One region of the Oleiphilus sp. HI0043 genome, then DNA from elsewhere that is predicted to be linked to it. Evidence: predicted binding sites of a transcription regulator. Region 1 holds the regulator's gene; the other holds the start of a gene.

Region 1 (8,053 bases):
TTGCAGTACCGACAAATTTAGCGGCTGCACGGGCATGGAGACCAAGTTTGTTAATAATTTCGATTTGTTCTGAAAGCATGGATGTTCTACTAAGCTAATGAAAAGAGGGTAGTTTATTACGTTTTGTGAGGTGAAGGTAGCTCTTTGTGGCGAATTTGGACATTATCAAATTGCGACTTGAAGTGCGCACCAAGCTGTTCGCTAATATAGACCGATCTGTGATGGCCGCCGGTACAGCCGATCGCGATAGTCATGTAGCTACGGTTTGATGCTTTGAATTGAGGAAGCCATTTACTGAGAAAGTTAATGATATCTTCCTTCATTAGTATGGATTCGGGTTGGGCGTTCATGAAGTCTACGACGGGCTTATCTAATCCACTAAAAGTACGAAGGTTTGGGTCCCAGTATGGGTTTGGCAAACAGCGAACGTCGAATACGTAATCTGCATCGCTAGGAACACCATTTTTGAAACCAAATGATTGAAAGAGTATGGCGAGCTCTTGCTCTCGTTTGCCTGTCACTCTAAGTTTTATGAGGTCTCTTAACTCGTATAGGGTTAGTTTCGTAGTGTCGACAGTCAGGTCAGCTTTTAGTGCCAGCTGGTCGAGAAGCGTTCTTTCGGTTTCAATCGCTTCGGTGAGTGAGTGTGTTGTGCTGCTAAGTGGGTGTTTGCGTCGAGTATCGTGAAAGCGCTTTAGGAGCGTCTCACTTTGTGCGTCAAGAAAAATGATATCGACATCAATCTCCATCTGCTTTAGCTTCTCGTAAACTTGGGGGAATGCTTCTATTCCACCCTGCAGATTTCTAGCATCGATACTGATCGCAACGTTACTTAACCTTGTATCTTTACCTTGTAGTGATTGTTTACCAAGGTTTAGTAAAAGCCCAACCGGTAAATTATCAATGCAGTAATACCCCATGTCTTCAAGGACGTGAAGGGCCGTGCTTTTTCCGGAACCGGATCTGCCACTGACAATAACGAGCTTCATAAGAAGTTCCTAGCAATTTTGAGCTTCTAAGGTTTGTAGGTCTTAAGCAATTATTTTCTGATAAAGTTCAGTGCCTGTAGCAGATTCCCTTAAACTATCGCAAAAAGCAGTGTTGTTGAACTTCTCTGCAATTTGACTTAAAAGATCCAGGTGCTCGCTCGTCGCCTCGGAGGGGACAAGTAAAACGAAAAGAATATCAACGTCTTCGTTATCTATCGAGTCAAAAGGTATCTTTTTTTCAAGTGTAAATAGACAACCAATAACTTGTTTGCAGTTTTCCAGTCTGCTGTGGGGAATGGCAATTCCTTGCCCAACTCCCGTGCTTCCCAGTCGTTCACGAGAAATAAGGTTGTCAAATATTTCAGTTTCATCAAGATGAGGAAATTGTTTTGAGACCAGGTGTGCAGCCTGTTGAAGAACTTTTTTCTTGCTACCACCGGGCAAACCGCGTTGGGTTAGCTCCGGTGACAAGATGGCCTCGATAGTAATTTTATTTTCAGACATTTTTCGACTCTAAAGATCGCTAATAACTAGCGTGCTGCTGCGCCGTGTGCGCGGTCAACTTTCTTTTCCTTGTGCTTAAGAATTTGACGGTCTAGCTTATCAACTAGCTGGTCGATAGCGGCATACATGTCGTCGTTCTCGGCGTGGCCGTGGATATCTGCACCAGCGATATGTAGCGTTGATTCAGCAATATGTGCTTGTTTCGATACAGAAAGGGTTACCTGTACGTTGCTAATGCCGCCAATATGGCGCTCTAGCTTTTGCAATTTGGTTTTCACATATTCTTTAAGTGCATCAGTTAAATCTACATGATGGCCAGTGATATTTAATTGCATAGTATTCTCCTATCATCGTTATTTTTAGCGAGAGTTGAATATTGACTCACTTTTCGCTTATCAAATCAACTTGCTGCAGGCAGCAAGTTATCAAATATTGTATTAAACCAATCTTTTTCTTTCGTTCGATGGGGGGATCGACATCGCTTCGCGGTATTTTGCGATAGTGCGGCGGGCGACGTTAATTCCTTGCTCTTTCAACAAGTCGGCAATCTTGCTATCGCTAAGAGGTTTTTTAGGGTTTTCTGCTGATATTAACTTCTTAATAATTGCGCGAATCGCTGTTGACGAGCACTCTCCGCCAGTAGTTGTGCTGACGTGGCTTGAGAAAAAGTATTTGAGTTCAAATATGCCTCGTGGCGTATGCATGTACTTTTGTGTTGTCACACGAGATATGGTGGACTCATGCATTTCTACCGCTTCAGCAATATCATGTAAAATCAGCGGCTTCATCGCTTCATCACCATAGTCAAGGAAGCCTTGTTGGTGAGCTACTATCTTACTTGCCACTTTTAGAAGCGTCTCGTTACGACTTTGTAGGCTTTTAATAAACCACTTTGCTTCTTGAAGTTGATCCTTCATAAAGGTGTTGTCGTTACTGGAGTCAGCTCTCTTTATAAACGAAGCATAATTTGCATTGACCCTTATTTTTGGCGCAATCTCTGGGTTGAGCTCAACTTTCCAGCGTCCTTTTTCTTTCTTTACGACGACATCTGGCACAATGTACTCAGGCTCGGAAGAAGCAATGGATTCACCTGGTTTAGGGTTCAAAGACTGAATTAGAGAGATAACCTCTTTCAGTTCATGCTCTTTAAGGCGGCTGCGTCGCATTAGTTGAGCGTAGTCTCTTGATCCTAATAAGTTCAGGTAGTGGCTGATTACAAGCTTTGCTTGTGGTAGCCAGGGCGTATCTTTTGGTAGCTGGCGTAACTGTAGCAGCAAACAGTCGGGCAGGTCTTTGGCAAATACCCCAGGTGGATCAAAGTGCTGCACGCGTTTTAAGACGGCTTCAACTTCATCTAATTCAACCGGGTCTTCGTCATCTGAGTTGTGCAGCCCCTCGTGTATCTCTTCAACGGTATTCGTTAGGTAGCCGTCTGTATCTGTTGCGTCGATTAATGACATCGCAATGTATCGGTCGCGATCAGACATGGGGGTAAGGTTAAGTTGCCAATCTAGATGATCTGCAAGAGACTCGGTAGCAGCGTTTCTTTGTTCGAAGGCATTGTTGTCATCTTCGGGAACGGGACCACTGGGCGCATTGTTTGTATATATGTCATCCCAAGCCGTATCAACAGGCAGATCTTCCGGTATAGTATCTGACCACTCTTCACTAGGCGTGTCGGCTTCATTGCTAGCAGGTGCTTCGCTCGAACTGGTGTCTGTACTACTGCTTTGTTGGTTGTCCTGAGAGGCGTACTCGTTGCCATCATTTTGATGACTTTCATTCTGATTTTCTTGTTTATCACTTGTATTTCCAGGCTCGTTGTTATCGTCCTGGAGTTCGAGCATAGGATTAGATTCCAATGCTTCTTGTATTTCGTTTTGAAGGTCAAGAGTCGACAATTGTAGCAAGCGGATTGCTTGCTGCAATTGAGGTGTCATTGTCAGTTGTTGACCGAGCTTTAATTGGAGAGAAACCTTCATGTTCATGAGGATGTCACCAACTTAAGACTTAAATTTTGAATCATGTATTGTCGCTTATTATATTTTGCGGAAATGGTCGCTGTGAATAAACGTATTTATATTTACTTCATTTACACAAGTGTAGTGCGAAGATAGCAAAGTGTGAAACAAATAAAAGTATATTTACGTTACCAGCCTACAAATAATTGTTTTAGATCAAGTTATCGTCTTGTTGACGTGAAAATTGCATGCTACTCATTTCTAAGCTGAAAGTCATGCTTAATTGTTTGTATATGCTGTTCGAATCGAATGCTATGAACTAGCCACTGGCTTATAATTTGAATTGATTGCCCAAGTAGACTTGTTTGACCTTTTCATTATTCAGAATGTCTTCAGCACTTCCTGAAGCAATGATATGGCCATCACCAACAATATAGGCTTTTTCACAAATATCCAGCGTTTCTCTAACGTTGTGATCGGTTATGAGTACGCCGATATTTTTACTTTTAAGGTGAGAGACGATTGACTTGATGTCGTTGACCGATATTGGGTCGACACCTGCGAAGGGCTCATCGAGTAGAATGAAGTCAGGCTCCATTGCTAAAGCTCTGGCTATTTCCACTCGCCTACGTTCACCGCCTGACAAGGCCATGCCAAGACTATCTTTGATGTGAGTGATGTGAAACTCTTCGAGTAAGGCTTCCATTCTTTGTCGCCTTTCGCTGCGAGAAAGATCTTTTCTAATCTCTAGTACCGCCAGGATATTGTCTCGAACACTTAACTTTCTAAATATTGAAGCTTCCTGGGGCAGGTAGCCGACACCGTTTCGTGCCCTATCATGCATAGCCATGGATGATAGGTCGGTATCATTAACTGATATCTTGCCTTTATCATGCTTAACCAGGCCTACAATCATATAGAAACAAGTGGTTTTACCAGCACCGTTAGGGCCGAGCAGCCCGATCACTTCACCGCTGTTGATAGTCAGGGAAACATCTTTAACTATTTGGCGTTTATCATAGGCCTTGGCTAGGTTTTCTGCTTTTAAAGTTTTCATTGTTGCTCAGGTCTATTGCTTTTGCTCGGCACCGGACTCGGCATTTGGAGCAGGTTCGAGTGGCAGTTTGTTTTCGTTTTCTGGAGAACCTTTTATTAGTGGCACTTCAGTATTTTCCGATGCGGTCTCGGCATTAGGGTAGTAATGAATTTTAACTCGAGACCCTTGGGTCTGATCTCCCTTGGCGCGTATAGCTCTTCGTACAATGTCGTACTCTATTTCTTCACCTGAAAAGGAGTTGTCTTGTTGTACTAACTTAGCTTGGCCGGAAAAACGTAACAAGTTGTCTTTTGCAATATAAGTAATAGAGCTGCCATAGCCATGAGTGTTCGGGCTATCGGCGCTTACTTGTTGTACAAAGTGTGCTGGCTGGCCAGAGGCCTGGATGGTTGTAATGCTGCGATTTGTCGCCTTTACAGAAATATTATCTGCTTCTAGGCGAGATAAACCTTGGGAGATTATGACATTGCCGGTATAGGTTGACGTGCCATTCTGGTCGTCAAGGCTAGCCTGGTCTGACTCTATGGATATTGGAAGTTTACTGCTCGGGTCGATTGCAAAACAAAAAGCAGGCAAAAGGGTTAACAGGGTGGCACGGAGCAAGCTATTTATTGAAGGCATACTGTCCTCTGACATTGCTAAGGAGTTCAATGCGTTTTTCATTAAGCCAGCCGTTTAAGCCGGTTGCTTGAATGACGCTTTGATCTTTCCTAATGGTAACGGCTTGGTTTGATGAGATAAAGGCCTGTTTTCGGTCTATCGATATTTGATCGCTTTCAATGCTCCATGTTTTATCGCTGGGGATAATCTGCTCGATGATGACATTTCCGGAAAGCATTAGTGTATCGCTGTCTGGCTGGATTTCACCATTGTTGGCACTAAGTTGAATTATTTCTCCCTGTTCATTTGAGAGTGTCGCCTCAATGTGCTCGATATCGATTTGGTCAGATTGTGCGTAAAATAATGCGCTTTTACTTTGTAAGTTGGTTGAGAAGCCTTTGTCATCATATAGCGTAAATCTTGCGCCTTCGACGAATGCAGCGGGCCTGTCTGTACCTGCTTCTGATGCGCTTTTTTGGGTATCTTTTATCTTTTCTTCAGAAAATAAAAGTAGACCCAGTGCAAGGCAGGCTAGGGCAATGATTAAAGGTCTGTAATGGCTCGGGTTAAGCATAAATAGCCTGTTTTGAGTCTAAGATAAATAGCTCTGGTGGTACGCTTCCAGAAGTCCTTTAGCTTCCAGGATAAGGTCAGAAACTTCACGGACAGCACCTTGGCCGCCAGGGGTTTGAGTGCAATGTGCTGCATGCTTTTTAATAAGGCTATGCGCATTGGGAACTGTGATGCCTAGCTGCACGCTGGTGATTGCAGATAAGTCAGGTAAGTCATCGCCCACGTAACATATTTGGTCAAAGGAAATACCGAGTTCTTCGCTAATTTCACCTAGGGCAATTTTTTTGTCTTCTCTTCCTTGAAGGATGTTTTTAATGCCAAGGTCTTTTGCGCGCCTCGCCGTTAGTGCTGAGGTTCGACCTGTGATAATAGCGACTTCGATATCATGCTTCATTAGTGCTTTAATTCCTTGGCCATCAAGAATATTAAAGGCTTTTAGTTCGTCTCCTTGTGCAGAGAAATAAACACTGCCGCTAGTCATGACGCCGTCAACATCGAGTGCGACGAGTTTAATACTGGCTGCTTTATCTGCAATGTTTTTTGGAAGTGCGTTAAAAGTCATGTTGGTGGCCCTAAAGTCTTAGTTGTGAAGTTGAAGGTGTTGTAACTAGGCAAGTACAGTTTGTTCGTACAATACATAAAGGTAGCCACCATAGATAGCAAGTAATAGCGTGCCGGCTACCGGTCCAAGGCTGTTCTTCTTGGTTGCGTGCTTGATATAAACCATGGCAGCGAGCCCGAAGGTCAGGGCAAACATGAGAGCGTAGTCTCGGAATAGTGTCTCTTCACTAATCGGGATGCCACCCTGTGAGATTGGGTGAAGAAATGCAGGAATTGCTAGCACTGCTAATAGATTAAACAAGTTTGAGCCGATAATGTTTCCCAAGGCAAGGTCGTGATGGCCTTTAAGGGCGCTTGCAATGGAGGCTGCAAGTTCGGGTAGGCTGGTTCCAATGGCAACAATCGTTAAGCCGATGATGATTTTGCTCACGCCGAGCTCGGTAGCGATGCCAACTGCCCCCCAAACCAAAAGCTTTGAACTGGCGAGCAATAGAGCAATACTTATAGCTAGAAGAATGTAGGCTTTTTTTGCAGAGATGGATCTGCTGTCTTCTATTTCATCGATTTCTCCCGCGGGTGCGTTTTGAAGTTTGGCGAGAGCAATGAGTGAAATAAACAAAATTATAGATAGTGCAACACCGTCGAGTGCATCCAGCATGCCGTCACTGAGTAATAGGGTGGCCAAGAAAGTCGCGACCATGAGTACCGGGAACTCAACCTTCAGAATTGCCTTTTTAAGGGGGATGGCCGAGACCAGTGCTGTTGCGCCAAGTACTAGGGCAATGTTTGCGATATTCGAACCGATCGCATTTCCTACCGCAAGGTGACTTGCATTGTCTAGTGCTGCAGTACCTGAAACAATTAATTCGGGAGCTGAGGTGCCGAAGGCAACAACTGTTAAGCCGATCATCATCGGTGTCATGCCAAGGTTGAGCGCTGTAGCGACGGCGCCACTGACGAATCGGTCAGCACTCCAAATAAGAACAATAAGCCCGAGGATAATTGCTAAAGAAAATAGAAGCATAGGTTAGTATCTAATCAATGTTTTTTCTAGGGGTGTAATGAAGGGCCTTAGTATACCTATTAGTGAAGATATCGCCAGGTATTGCAAGCAAGTGATTATGTCCAATTTGTAATTGCAAAGCAATTTGATGAAGATGAGAATTAAGTACAAATAAATTGCTAAATTTCCTTGGCTCTATGAGGCAGCTTTGTTTAAATAGCCAAGCAATGCGTCAGTCGGTGGCGAATTTACTAGGTTTAGGGATAATCTATCTTGGATTCATATATAACAATTAATAATCTCCATTTTGTCAGAGGGCATCGAAGTATTTTCAATGGTGCGACCTTGCATATCCCTCGTGGAAAAGTTACCGCAATAATGGGGCCTAGTGGAACCGGAAAGACTACTCTGCTGAGATTGATCGGTGGTCAGTTACGGCCTGTAAGTGGTGAGATACTGGTTGACGGAGTCGATGTTAGCAAGCTTAAGCGTAAAGATTTGTTTGAAGCTCGTCAGAAAATGGGAATGCTCTTTCAAAGTGGAGCGCTATTCTCCGATCTGAGTGTTTATGAGAATGTTGCTTTCCCTCTTCGCGAACATACTAATCTGCCTGAGGATATCATTCGAGATATTGTCTTGATGAAGCTCCATGCCGTGGGCTTGCGAGGCACAAGAGAGATGATGCCCTCTGAGTTGTCGGGCGGGATGACGCGGCGAGTTGCCCTGGCAAGAACCATTGCTTTGGACCCCGAATTAATTTTGTATGATGAACCTTTTGCAGGTCAGGACCCTATTGCGATGGGAG
Region 2 (8,053 bases), on a different contig from region 1:
AATCAATAAAGTAGCTGCGATGATATCCCGATAAACACTGCTTAAAGCTCTTAGCTCCTGCCACATCCACGAAGCAAAACCACTTCTTCTTGGCTGGTCTAAGGAACTGCTCGTATGCGCCTTTGGAAATACCGAAACCAGCTCTGCAGAGATTTTCTCCTTAAGCTCAAACTCGCTCCAATAAGCCTGCCCCTCTCCCTCAGAGCTAAAAATTTTAACGCTATAAGCACACCGGGAAGTATCGTAGCGCTCAATCACGAGCCAAGCCTCATCACTCCCTTTAAGCTGAGCAAGGCAAGGCAAGGCAGCCTTATCCAGATCCGCCAAATCCATTTGGCGGCACTGTAATTTGCCTTGGCTATGAACCGCTCTCATCATACCGCTACTTGAAGCTCTTTCGTCTACGGGTAAGCCGTGCAAAAACACCTCACGTGAACAAGCAAACCCAGCTAGCGCCATGACATGCAGATAAGCATTTTGAAGATAACGCGATACAGCTACTTGAGCAGGCTCTACTGCTTCAGCACTCGATACATTCGCCGCATTGTCATAAGAGCTACTGGCGGAATTATGGGACAAAGAAAAAACCTCAAATATCAAAAATAGCTCATCAAATTGTGAGCTAAACTATAGATGAGCTTTAGAAGCGAAAAGACTCTCTGTTACACTGCTTCTTCAAAGCTTTTTCTAACTATAGCAGTTATTTAACGAGGGTATAGACTGTGCTTACACAAGATCAATTCAAGACTAGCAATTTGTTGATCGCCATAAAGGTTACTTTATTGGCTTTATTGTTTTTCGTCAGCACGAGTAAGCTGTATGCCGAAGAAAGCACCAGCACAACAACCGTCTATAAAGTCACAAAACCAGATGGCAGCATATCGTACTCAGACCAACCACAAAGCAACGCCGTCACCTTGGAAGTCGAACCCGTTCCAACCATACCTGCACTAAAACCAAGCCCCATAAGTTTTAGCTCTGCACCTACAGACGACAGCTTTCTTTACCAGTCACTTGTTATTAGCGCACCAATAGACCGGAGCGCACTCCACTCAGGCACGGGTGACATCACTGTAAGCACCATATTAGAGCCTTCATTAAGAGCAGAGGACAAACTGCGCTTTCTGCTGGATGGTGCCGAAGTTGCATTACAAAAAGGGGCGAGCTTGCTGCTAACAAGCCTAAATAGAGGAACACACACGATCACGGTCCAAGTTATCGACCCACAAAACAAGGCTCTTATCTCAGCCAGTAGTCAATTTACAGTTCATCGACCTATCGCCAGAGCGTTCAAAATTAACTAACACATAGAGAGCACCAATAGGGAACACCCCAAAAAAGCAATGCACAAAATTGGTGCGCACATCCTATCTTCATCTATACTAAACCAAGAGCCCTGACACGCAAGCAGTCGGGAGCTCGCTAAATAGCTACTCTCTGAACATATTCGACGCCACATAAAACATTGGTTTGCTTCTTGCTTTGGCTATTATAGTTCGCCCCAGGCAAGAGCAAGCCTGTTTGCATGTAATTTCGTCTTTAAATGGATACAAGCTTTAATGACAACCAACCTGTTCTCAGATGCCTACCAACAACGCATACTCGAAGGCTTGTCGACTGCTGTTATCCTTATTGATGCAAATTACCAGATTAAATTTATCAATCCTGCTGCCGAAATGCTCCTGCAAGCCGGTTACAAACGAATACTATCCAGCAAGCTAGATCACCTCTTTATTAAACATGAAGAGCTTTTGTTTGACGAGTTCCAGGCCATTATTGATGGCGGGCACTCATACACTCAACGTGACTGCGAGTTTATTCTACACAACGGCCAAGAGCTTCTTGCAGACTGCTCGGCATCAAAGTTCTCTCAAGATTCTCAGGATTTACTGCTGATCGAAATGCAAGCAAAGGATCGTTTGAAGCGGATCAGCCGTGAAGAACAGCTGCATGAGAACCAGGAAACAGCTCAAATCCTTGTTCGTGGCTTCGCTCATGAGGTTAAGAACCCTCTCGGTGGAATTCGGGGTGCCGCTCAGCTACTTGATGCAGAGCTGACCAACCCAGAGCATCATGAATACACACAAATTATAATGAGTGAGTCGGACCGGCTGAGAAGTCTGGTAGATCGAATGCTCGGCTCTAATAAAGCCCTCAAGCGTTGTGAAACAAACATCCACGAGATTCTTGAAAGAGTTCACACCCTGATTCATGCCGAATCTGCAGGCAAAATTAATATTATCAGGGACTACGACCCAAGTATTCCCGAATTCCTGGGCGATAAAAGTCAGTTAATTCAAGCGTTTCTGAACATTGCGAAAAATGCACTTCAAGCACTGTCTGAGCAAAAAGACGAAAATCCTTCACCTCAGATTGTCTTGAGAACGCGAACTCTAAGGCAGTTCACTATTGGTCATACTCGACATCGACTGGTACTAAAGGTTGATATTATCGACAACGGTCCAGGTATACCAAAGGATTCCATTCAGAATATTTTTTACCCCATGATCAGTGGGCGCGCAGAAGGTACAGGTCTGGGCTTATCCATTACGCAAAGCATATTTACCAAGCACGATGGCTTGGTCGAGTGCGAAAGCAAACCAGGTAAAACCGACTTCATTATTTATATCCCTATCGATAGCACGCGCTCACCTAAACCAACAAACGTTTCAAGTATCTCGGAGTAACACTATGACAACAAAGCCACTTGTATGGATCATTGATGATGACCGCTCTATACGCTGGGTACTTGAAAAAGCACTAGCAAAAGAAGACTACGAGCTTCGCTCTTTTGAAAGCGGTGAAGGTGTAGTAGAACGACTTTCTAGCGAGAGCCCTGATGCGATTATCAGTGATATTCGTATGCCTGGCATTGATGGGCTTGCACTACTTGAAAAGATTCAAGCTAATAATTTGCATCGTGGCGTACCGGCAGTTCCGGTCATTATTATGACCGCTCATTCCGACTTGGACAGCGCTGTTTCCTCCTATCAGAGTGGCGCTTTCGACTACCTACCCAAACCCTTCGATCTAGATGATGCCGTCGCACTAATCAAACGCGCCATTGCTCACTCCCAAGAGCAAAAAGCACAGAATATGCCTGATGCACCGGAGCTCAATGAAGAAAATACTGAAATCATTGGTAAAGCTCCAGCGATGCAGGAAGTGTTTCGCGCTATCGGCCGCTTATCACAGTCAAATATAACGGTTCTGATCAATGGCGAATCAGGAACAGGTAAAGAACTGGTCGCTCGTGCTTTGCATCAGCATAGCCCCCGTGCACAGTTACCATTTATTGCCTTAAACATGGCTGCAATTCCCAACGACCTGATTGAGTCTGAGTTATTTGGTCATGAGAAAGGTGCCTTTACAGGTGCTGGAGGACAGCGCACCGGACGCTTTGAACAGGCTGATGGCGGTACACTTTTCCTCGATGAAATCGGAGATATGCCTGCCGATACGCAAACCCGCCTATTACGTGTACTTGCAGATGGTGAGTTTTATCGAGTCGGTGGCACCACACCCGTTAAGGTTAACGTTAGGATTATCGCTGCAACCCACCAAAACCTTGAAGGTCTGGTTCAAGAAGGTAGCTTCCGGGAAGATTTATTTCACCGTTTGAACGTTATTCGCGTTCACCTACCTAAACTATGCGACCGAAGTGAAGACGTCCCCACCCTGGCGAACTACTTCTTAAGCAAAGCAGCTGAAGAGCTCTCGGTCGACATCAAGCAATTACGCCCTGAGACCGAAGAGTACTTAAGTGCCATGCCCTGGCCAGGTAATGTTCGACAGCTAGAAAACACCTGTCGCTGGTTAACCGTCATGGCTAGTGGTAGAGAGGTTCATGTATCAGACCTGCCGCCAGAATTATTAGATGAAGATAACACTGCTCCAACAGCAAGTACTTGGCAGGAAGCCTTGCGAAAGTGGGCTGACCAGGAACTTAAAAAAGGTAATAGTGCCATTCTGGATCAAGCTGTTCCCCAGTTTGAGCGTATTATGATCGATACGGCATTGAACCATACTGGCGGACGACGTAGAGATGCTTCCCAGTTATTAGGCTGGGGCCGGAATACGCTTACCCGTAAAATCAAAGAGCTTGATATGAGCTTTGAAGAGAGTACTGAGGAAGAGGATTAAGCCCCTCCCTCCGCATTACTCTCATATTTTGTAGGCAGCGGGTTCCATCCCGCGCTATGCCCAAACCTTGGAGCACGACCTAGAATCAGTTACTCACTTCTCGCCAGTAAATAATTCTGTCGTGGCCTCGATATTGACCAAACTGCGCCTCAACAAAGGGGTGCTCATCATCCAGAGCGCCATCTCCGTCCCAGTCAAAACGCAACCATGGCAATGCAGATAAGTCCTGATTAACTTGAACTTTTCCAGCCCCGCCGACTCCTGGAGCGCTGAAGCTAAAGTTTTCATTTTGCGCATCATCGAGAGGAGCATTCACACTTAAGGTAGTTAACTCTGAACCCACAAGAATATCTTCTAAGCTCGTAGCACCACTACCTAAAGGTGTAACAGTTGGAACAACTGCGGTACATTGATCATCAGTATGGGCAACAAAGGTTCCGGCGCTAGAATAATATTGGGGGTAAGCCTTCATTTTTAACGCTTGAGTATCAGGCCCATAGGCATTCTCCATTTTCCACCGTCCTTGCCGTAATTCTGAGCTAAATTGGAAACCAAGCGCTGCTAAATTACTAGTGCCTGTCACATCATCATCGTCTTCCAAAGTAACGACCAAATCAATATCTGCGTCAAAAGGAACGATATTGGTCCCTGCAGGTCGATCATAACTGAAGTTAGGGTTACTAGAGTGGATAAGTAAGCTAAGCGTTCCATCAATATCTGTTGTCGCACCATAACTTATATCTCCAACTGGCGAGGATAATGTCGCCGCCGTCGCTGCATTATCGGTATAGCAAAAACCCTTAACGCCTACACTACCACCACAAGACTCATCTAGCTCCAGGTTTGCACCCAAGCGCCAAAAATCACCTTCATAGTTTTGTGTAATCGTGCCATCAGCACGTACAGCACTTATCGTCAATTCAGGGACAGTATTCCATTGAAAGGCCTGATTCATATAAGTGAAGGGCGATAGTCCAACGACATTACACGCTGGGGCAAAATTTCCTCCTGTGACGGAAAAGCTCACATCAAAACGATCAGGGATAAACCGACCAACATTACCACTTGTACCACCGCTGACGACTTCACCCGCATAATCGGGCACGGCATAGGCTTCCATAGTGAAAACCCCCACCTCATCTATTTGTTGCGTCACCGACACAACACCATCATCTGCCAATGTAAAGGCCACATTGCTCTCGGCAACATTGGCATTAACACCACTTAGCGGTGCAATAAGATTACTACGCAACGATATTGGCGAAGGACTGATATAGCTCTCAGCCGTTGTTGCGCTTGCATCCGCGCAGACAGCTCTAAGCTGCTGAGTAAAATTATCACCGACCGTTGCAAACTCACTGCAAGATCCAAAAGGAGAAGAACAACTTGGCGCGCTCGGTACAGTCGACTCAATCAAGGAAGGAGAGACAACAAAGGCATTAGACATAAGACCTTGCATAAGTGGCGTTTCACTGAGCCCATCCTCATGTTCAAAGTTAATAGACAATATTTGTCCAGCATCTAAATGCCTAACGTCAAGATCTGCTACACCTTGATCAAAATCTAAAGTCAGATTATCACTAGCAGGTAAACTGTTAGCGATAAGCGTGTTATTAAGGCTTAGGGAAGTCCTGGCCGTATCTGCAATAGCGGGTGACTCATCAGATTGATAATTCACCTCAAACCATGCTTTTAAATCTTTACTCCCGTCAAAATCAGTCAACACTGAACAAGCACTACCACTTGGTTGAGTTTGACCGACAGCGGTTAATGTCATCGATTTAGAATTACCACAAACAAAAGAGGCCGGGTTGGTGGCAACAAATCCGTAAGCACTAAAGTTTGTACCCGGCGTTGCGGTAGAGCTTACACTCTCTGCAGTATCTTCGGCGGTCACGACCACACCATCAACCGCCCTCTCATGGAATAAAAAGACCGTTGCTGCACCGCTTTCAGAGCCATCCAGAGTGAGACCCGATATGGAGGAACCACCGCTAGCAGCATCATAAAACTCGCTATTTGAATCATCATTGGTACTTAAACCAATCGTACCAACATAGTCAGTTTTATCAGTAACACCATCCGCACATACAGCTTGAATACTCACTTCAGCTCTGGAACTCGGGCAGGCTAACCCATAGTCAGGCTGAGTAATCGAAAAACTACCTAAAGAACACGAGCTACAAGCATGAGAGTCCCCCATAGCCGTTCCAATTTCTGCTTCAGTCAGCACGCTATCGTAAACTTTAATCTCATCCAAACGGCCATAAGCTGAAGCGCCTGGTGTTAGATAAGTAGATGAATTGTCCCCGAAGAAGATATTTCCTACATCACCCATAGTGCCGTTAGATGAAATTGACGATGAGGCAGCAGAGCTTCCATCAACATATATATGCAATTCATCGGCAGATAAGTCCCAGGTTACGCCAAGATGAACCCACGTTCCCGCAACAACTGAGTTAGCACTTGTGTATAAGTTGAAATCAAGATCCGCGCTATCTTCCAAGGCAAATCGTAAGCGACCATCATTTAATTTTGCCAAGAAGAAATACTTATCGTTAGAATTTCCTATGACATCGGTAGTTGCATCAATTAAGGTCTTATCTCCACTCCCCACCCAGTTCTCTTCAGCTCGATACCAAAGCACAATAGTCCCTTGACTCCCTACGTCTGTGTCCAAGTCCAGCTGTGAGTCAATGGCATCAATCGTTGCTGAATTTGAGTTGTCGGGAATAAAACTACCTTTACAAACCTGGCCGCTGGCATGGGACTCTGCACTACCGACACTTAATCCCGCATTACCGTTACCCGAATAATCCTCGATCGACACGCCTGCGCCCGACCAATTATTTTGCTCAAAGGCAAAGTGAGCAAGAGGCTGATAGGCGCCACATGAACGTGTCTCGGTATATAAGGCATTCACTTGCGAATCACTTAGAACGCTGTTGTATATTTTGACTTCATCTAGCTGACCTTGAAAGTACTCTGGCGAACCACCTGTATCTTCTATCCGGCCGATACTCGTGAAAGAGTTGCCAATCACACCTGCTGCTGCGGTGCCACTTTGATCCAACACGCCATCAATATATATTTTATACGCACCACTACCGGCATCACGTGTTAGTACCACATGATGAAAGCTATTATCATTGATCACTCCTGAGGATTTTGTTGAGTAATCGTTACCGACCGATAAGCCAATATGGCCCGAGGCATCGATCCAGCCCCAAAAGATATCGTCGGAGCCTCCCGCCTCTTCTATACCTGCAATACCGGGCGCCTGCCATCCGGTATTATTTCCTACTTGTGTGGTCTTGATCCAAAAACTCAGTGAAGAGGTTCCCGTAAGCGTTGTGCCTACGGCTGAGCTTTCAATGTAGTCATCAACACCATCGAAATCGCCTGCTCGGCAAAGGTGTGCTGTATTCGTTGTGTCTAAGCCATTTTGAGAACTGGCATTGCTAGAACTAGCTGAGCTATCCACCACATCACCTGATGAGCCAGACCAAGCCGTCTCGTCCATTCGAAATTCTGCGACAGGTTCAGGTAGCTCACCTGTGACCGCACATGAACTCAAAGCTGCACTTGGAATAGCTTCCCAACTGCCACCGTCACGGCGCCATTGCAAACGAGCATAAGCTTGACCAGTATGCTCAAAGTGCTCCATCTGAACGATATAGCCCTGCCCAGAATTTAATAATTGCGCCGCAGAAGTGCTCGAATAACGCGGTCCATGAAGGCTCCAGTCATTAATAATCTCACTACCTTCAAGGTCTAAGCGTACACCATCATCTGAATACAGCCGGAACTCATAACTACCTGTTTGTGTCGGTACCACATAGCCATTCCAACGAATACTGAAACGCTCATTATTTCCAGAGGTACTAGGGAAAATAGTCGGCGTTCCTGA

Evidence for each region. The regulator sigma-54, encoded in region 1, starts transcription at its own class of promoters, with help from an activator protein. The targets are predictions, from matches to a motif close to TGGCACNNNNNTTGCTNT.
Region 2: glnL (nitrogen regulation protein NR(II)) is a predicted target of sigma-54. The motif match lies at 1,467-1,484, and genes of this name have one in related genera.

What each region holds. Positions count from the first base shown of each region.
Region 1 covers NZ_LWEY01001489.1:25,648-33,700, reverse strand. Annotated here, with positions in the region: gene A3729_RS21345 (HPr family phosphocarrier protein) at 1-79, opposite strand, end outside; gene rapZ (RNase adapter RapZ) at 117-989, opposite strand; gene ptsN (PTS IIA-like nitrogen regulatory protein PtsN) at 1,032-1,493, opposite strand; gene hpf (ribosome hibernation-promoting factor, HPF/YfiA family) at 1,520-1,828, opposite strand; gene A3729_RS21325 (RNA polymerase factor sigma-54) at 1,931-3,475, opposite strand; gene lptB (LPS export ABC transporter ATP-binding protein) at 3,786-4,511, opposite strand; gene lptA (lipopolysaccharide transport periplasmic protein LptA) at 4,524-5,132, opposite strand; gene lptC (LPS export ABC transporter periplasmic protein LptC) at 5,116-5,685, opposite strand; gene A3729_RS21305 (HAD family hydrolase) at 5,704-6,246, opposite strand; gene A3729_RS21300 (calcium/sodium antiporter) at 6,292-7,269, opposite strand; gene A3729_RS21295 (ABC transporter ATP-binding protein) at 7,519-8,053, shown strand, end outside.
Region 2 covers NZ_LWEY01001500.1:17,329-25,381, reverse strand. Annotated here, with positions in the region: gene A3729_RS21700 (type I secretion system permease/ATPase) at 1-579, opposite strand, end outside; gene A3729_RS21695 (hypothetical protein) at 723-1,304, shown strand; gene glnL (nitrogen regulation protein NR(II)) at 1,560-2,687, shown strand; gene glnG (nitrogen regulation protein NR(I)) at 2,692-4,143, shown strand; gene A3729_RS21680 (DUF6701 domain-containing protein) at 4,229-8,053, opposite strand, start outside.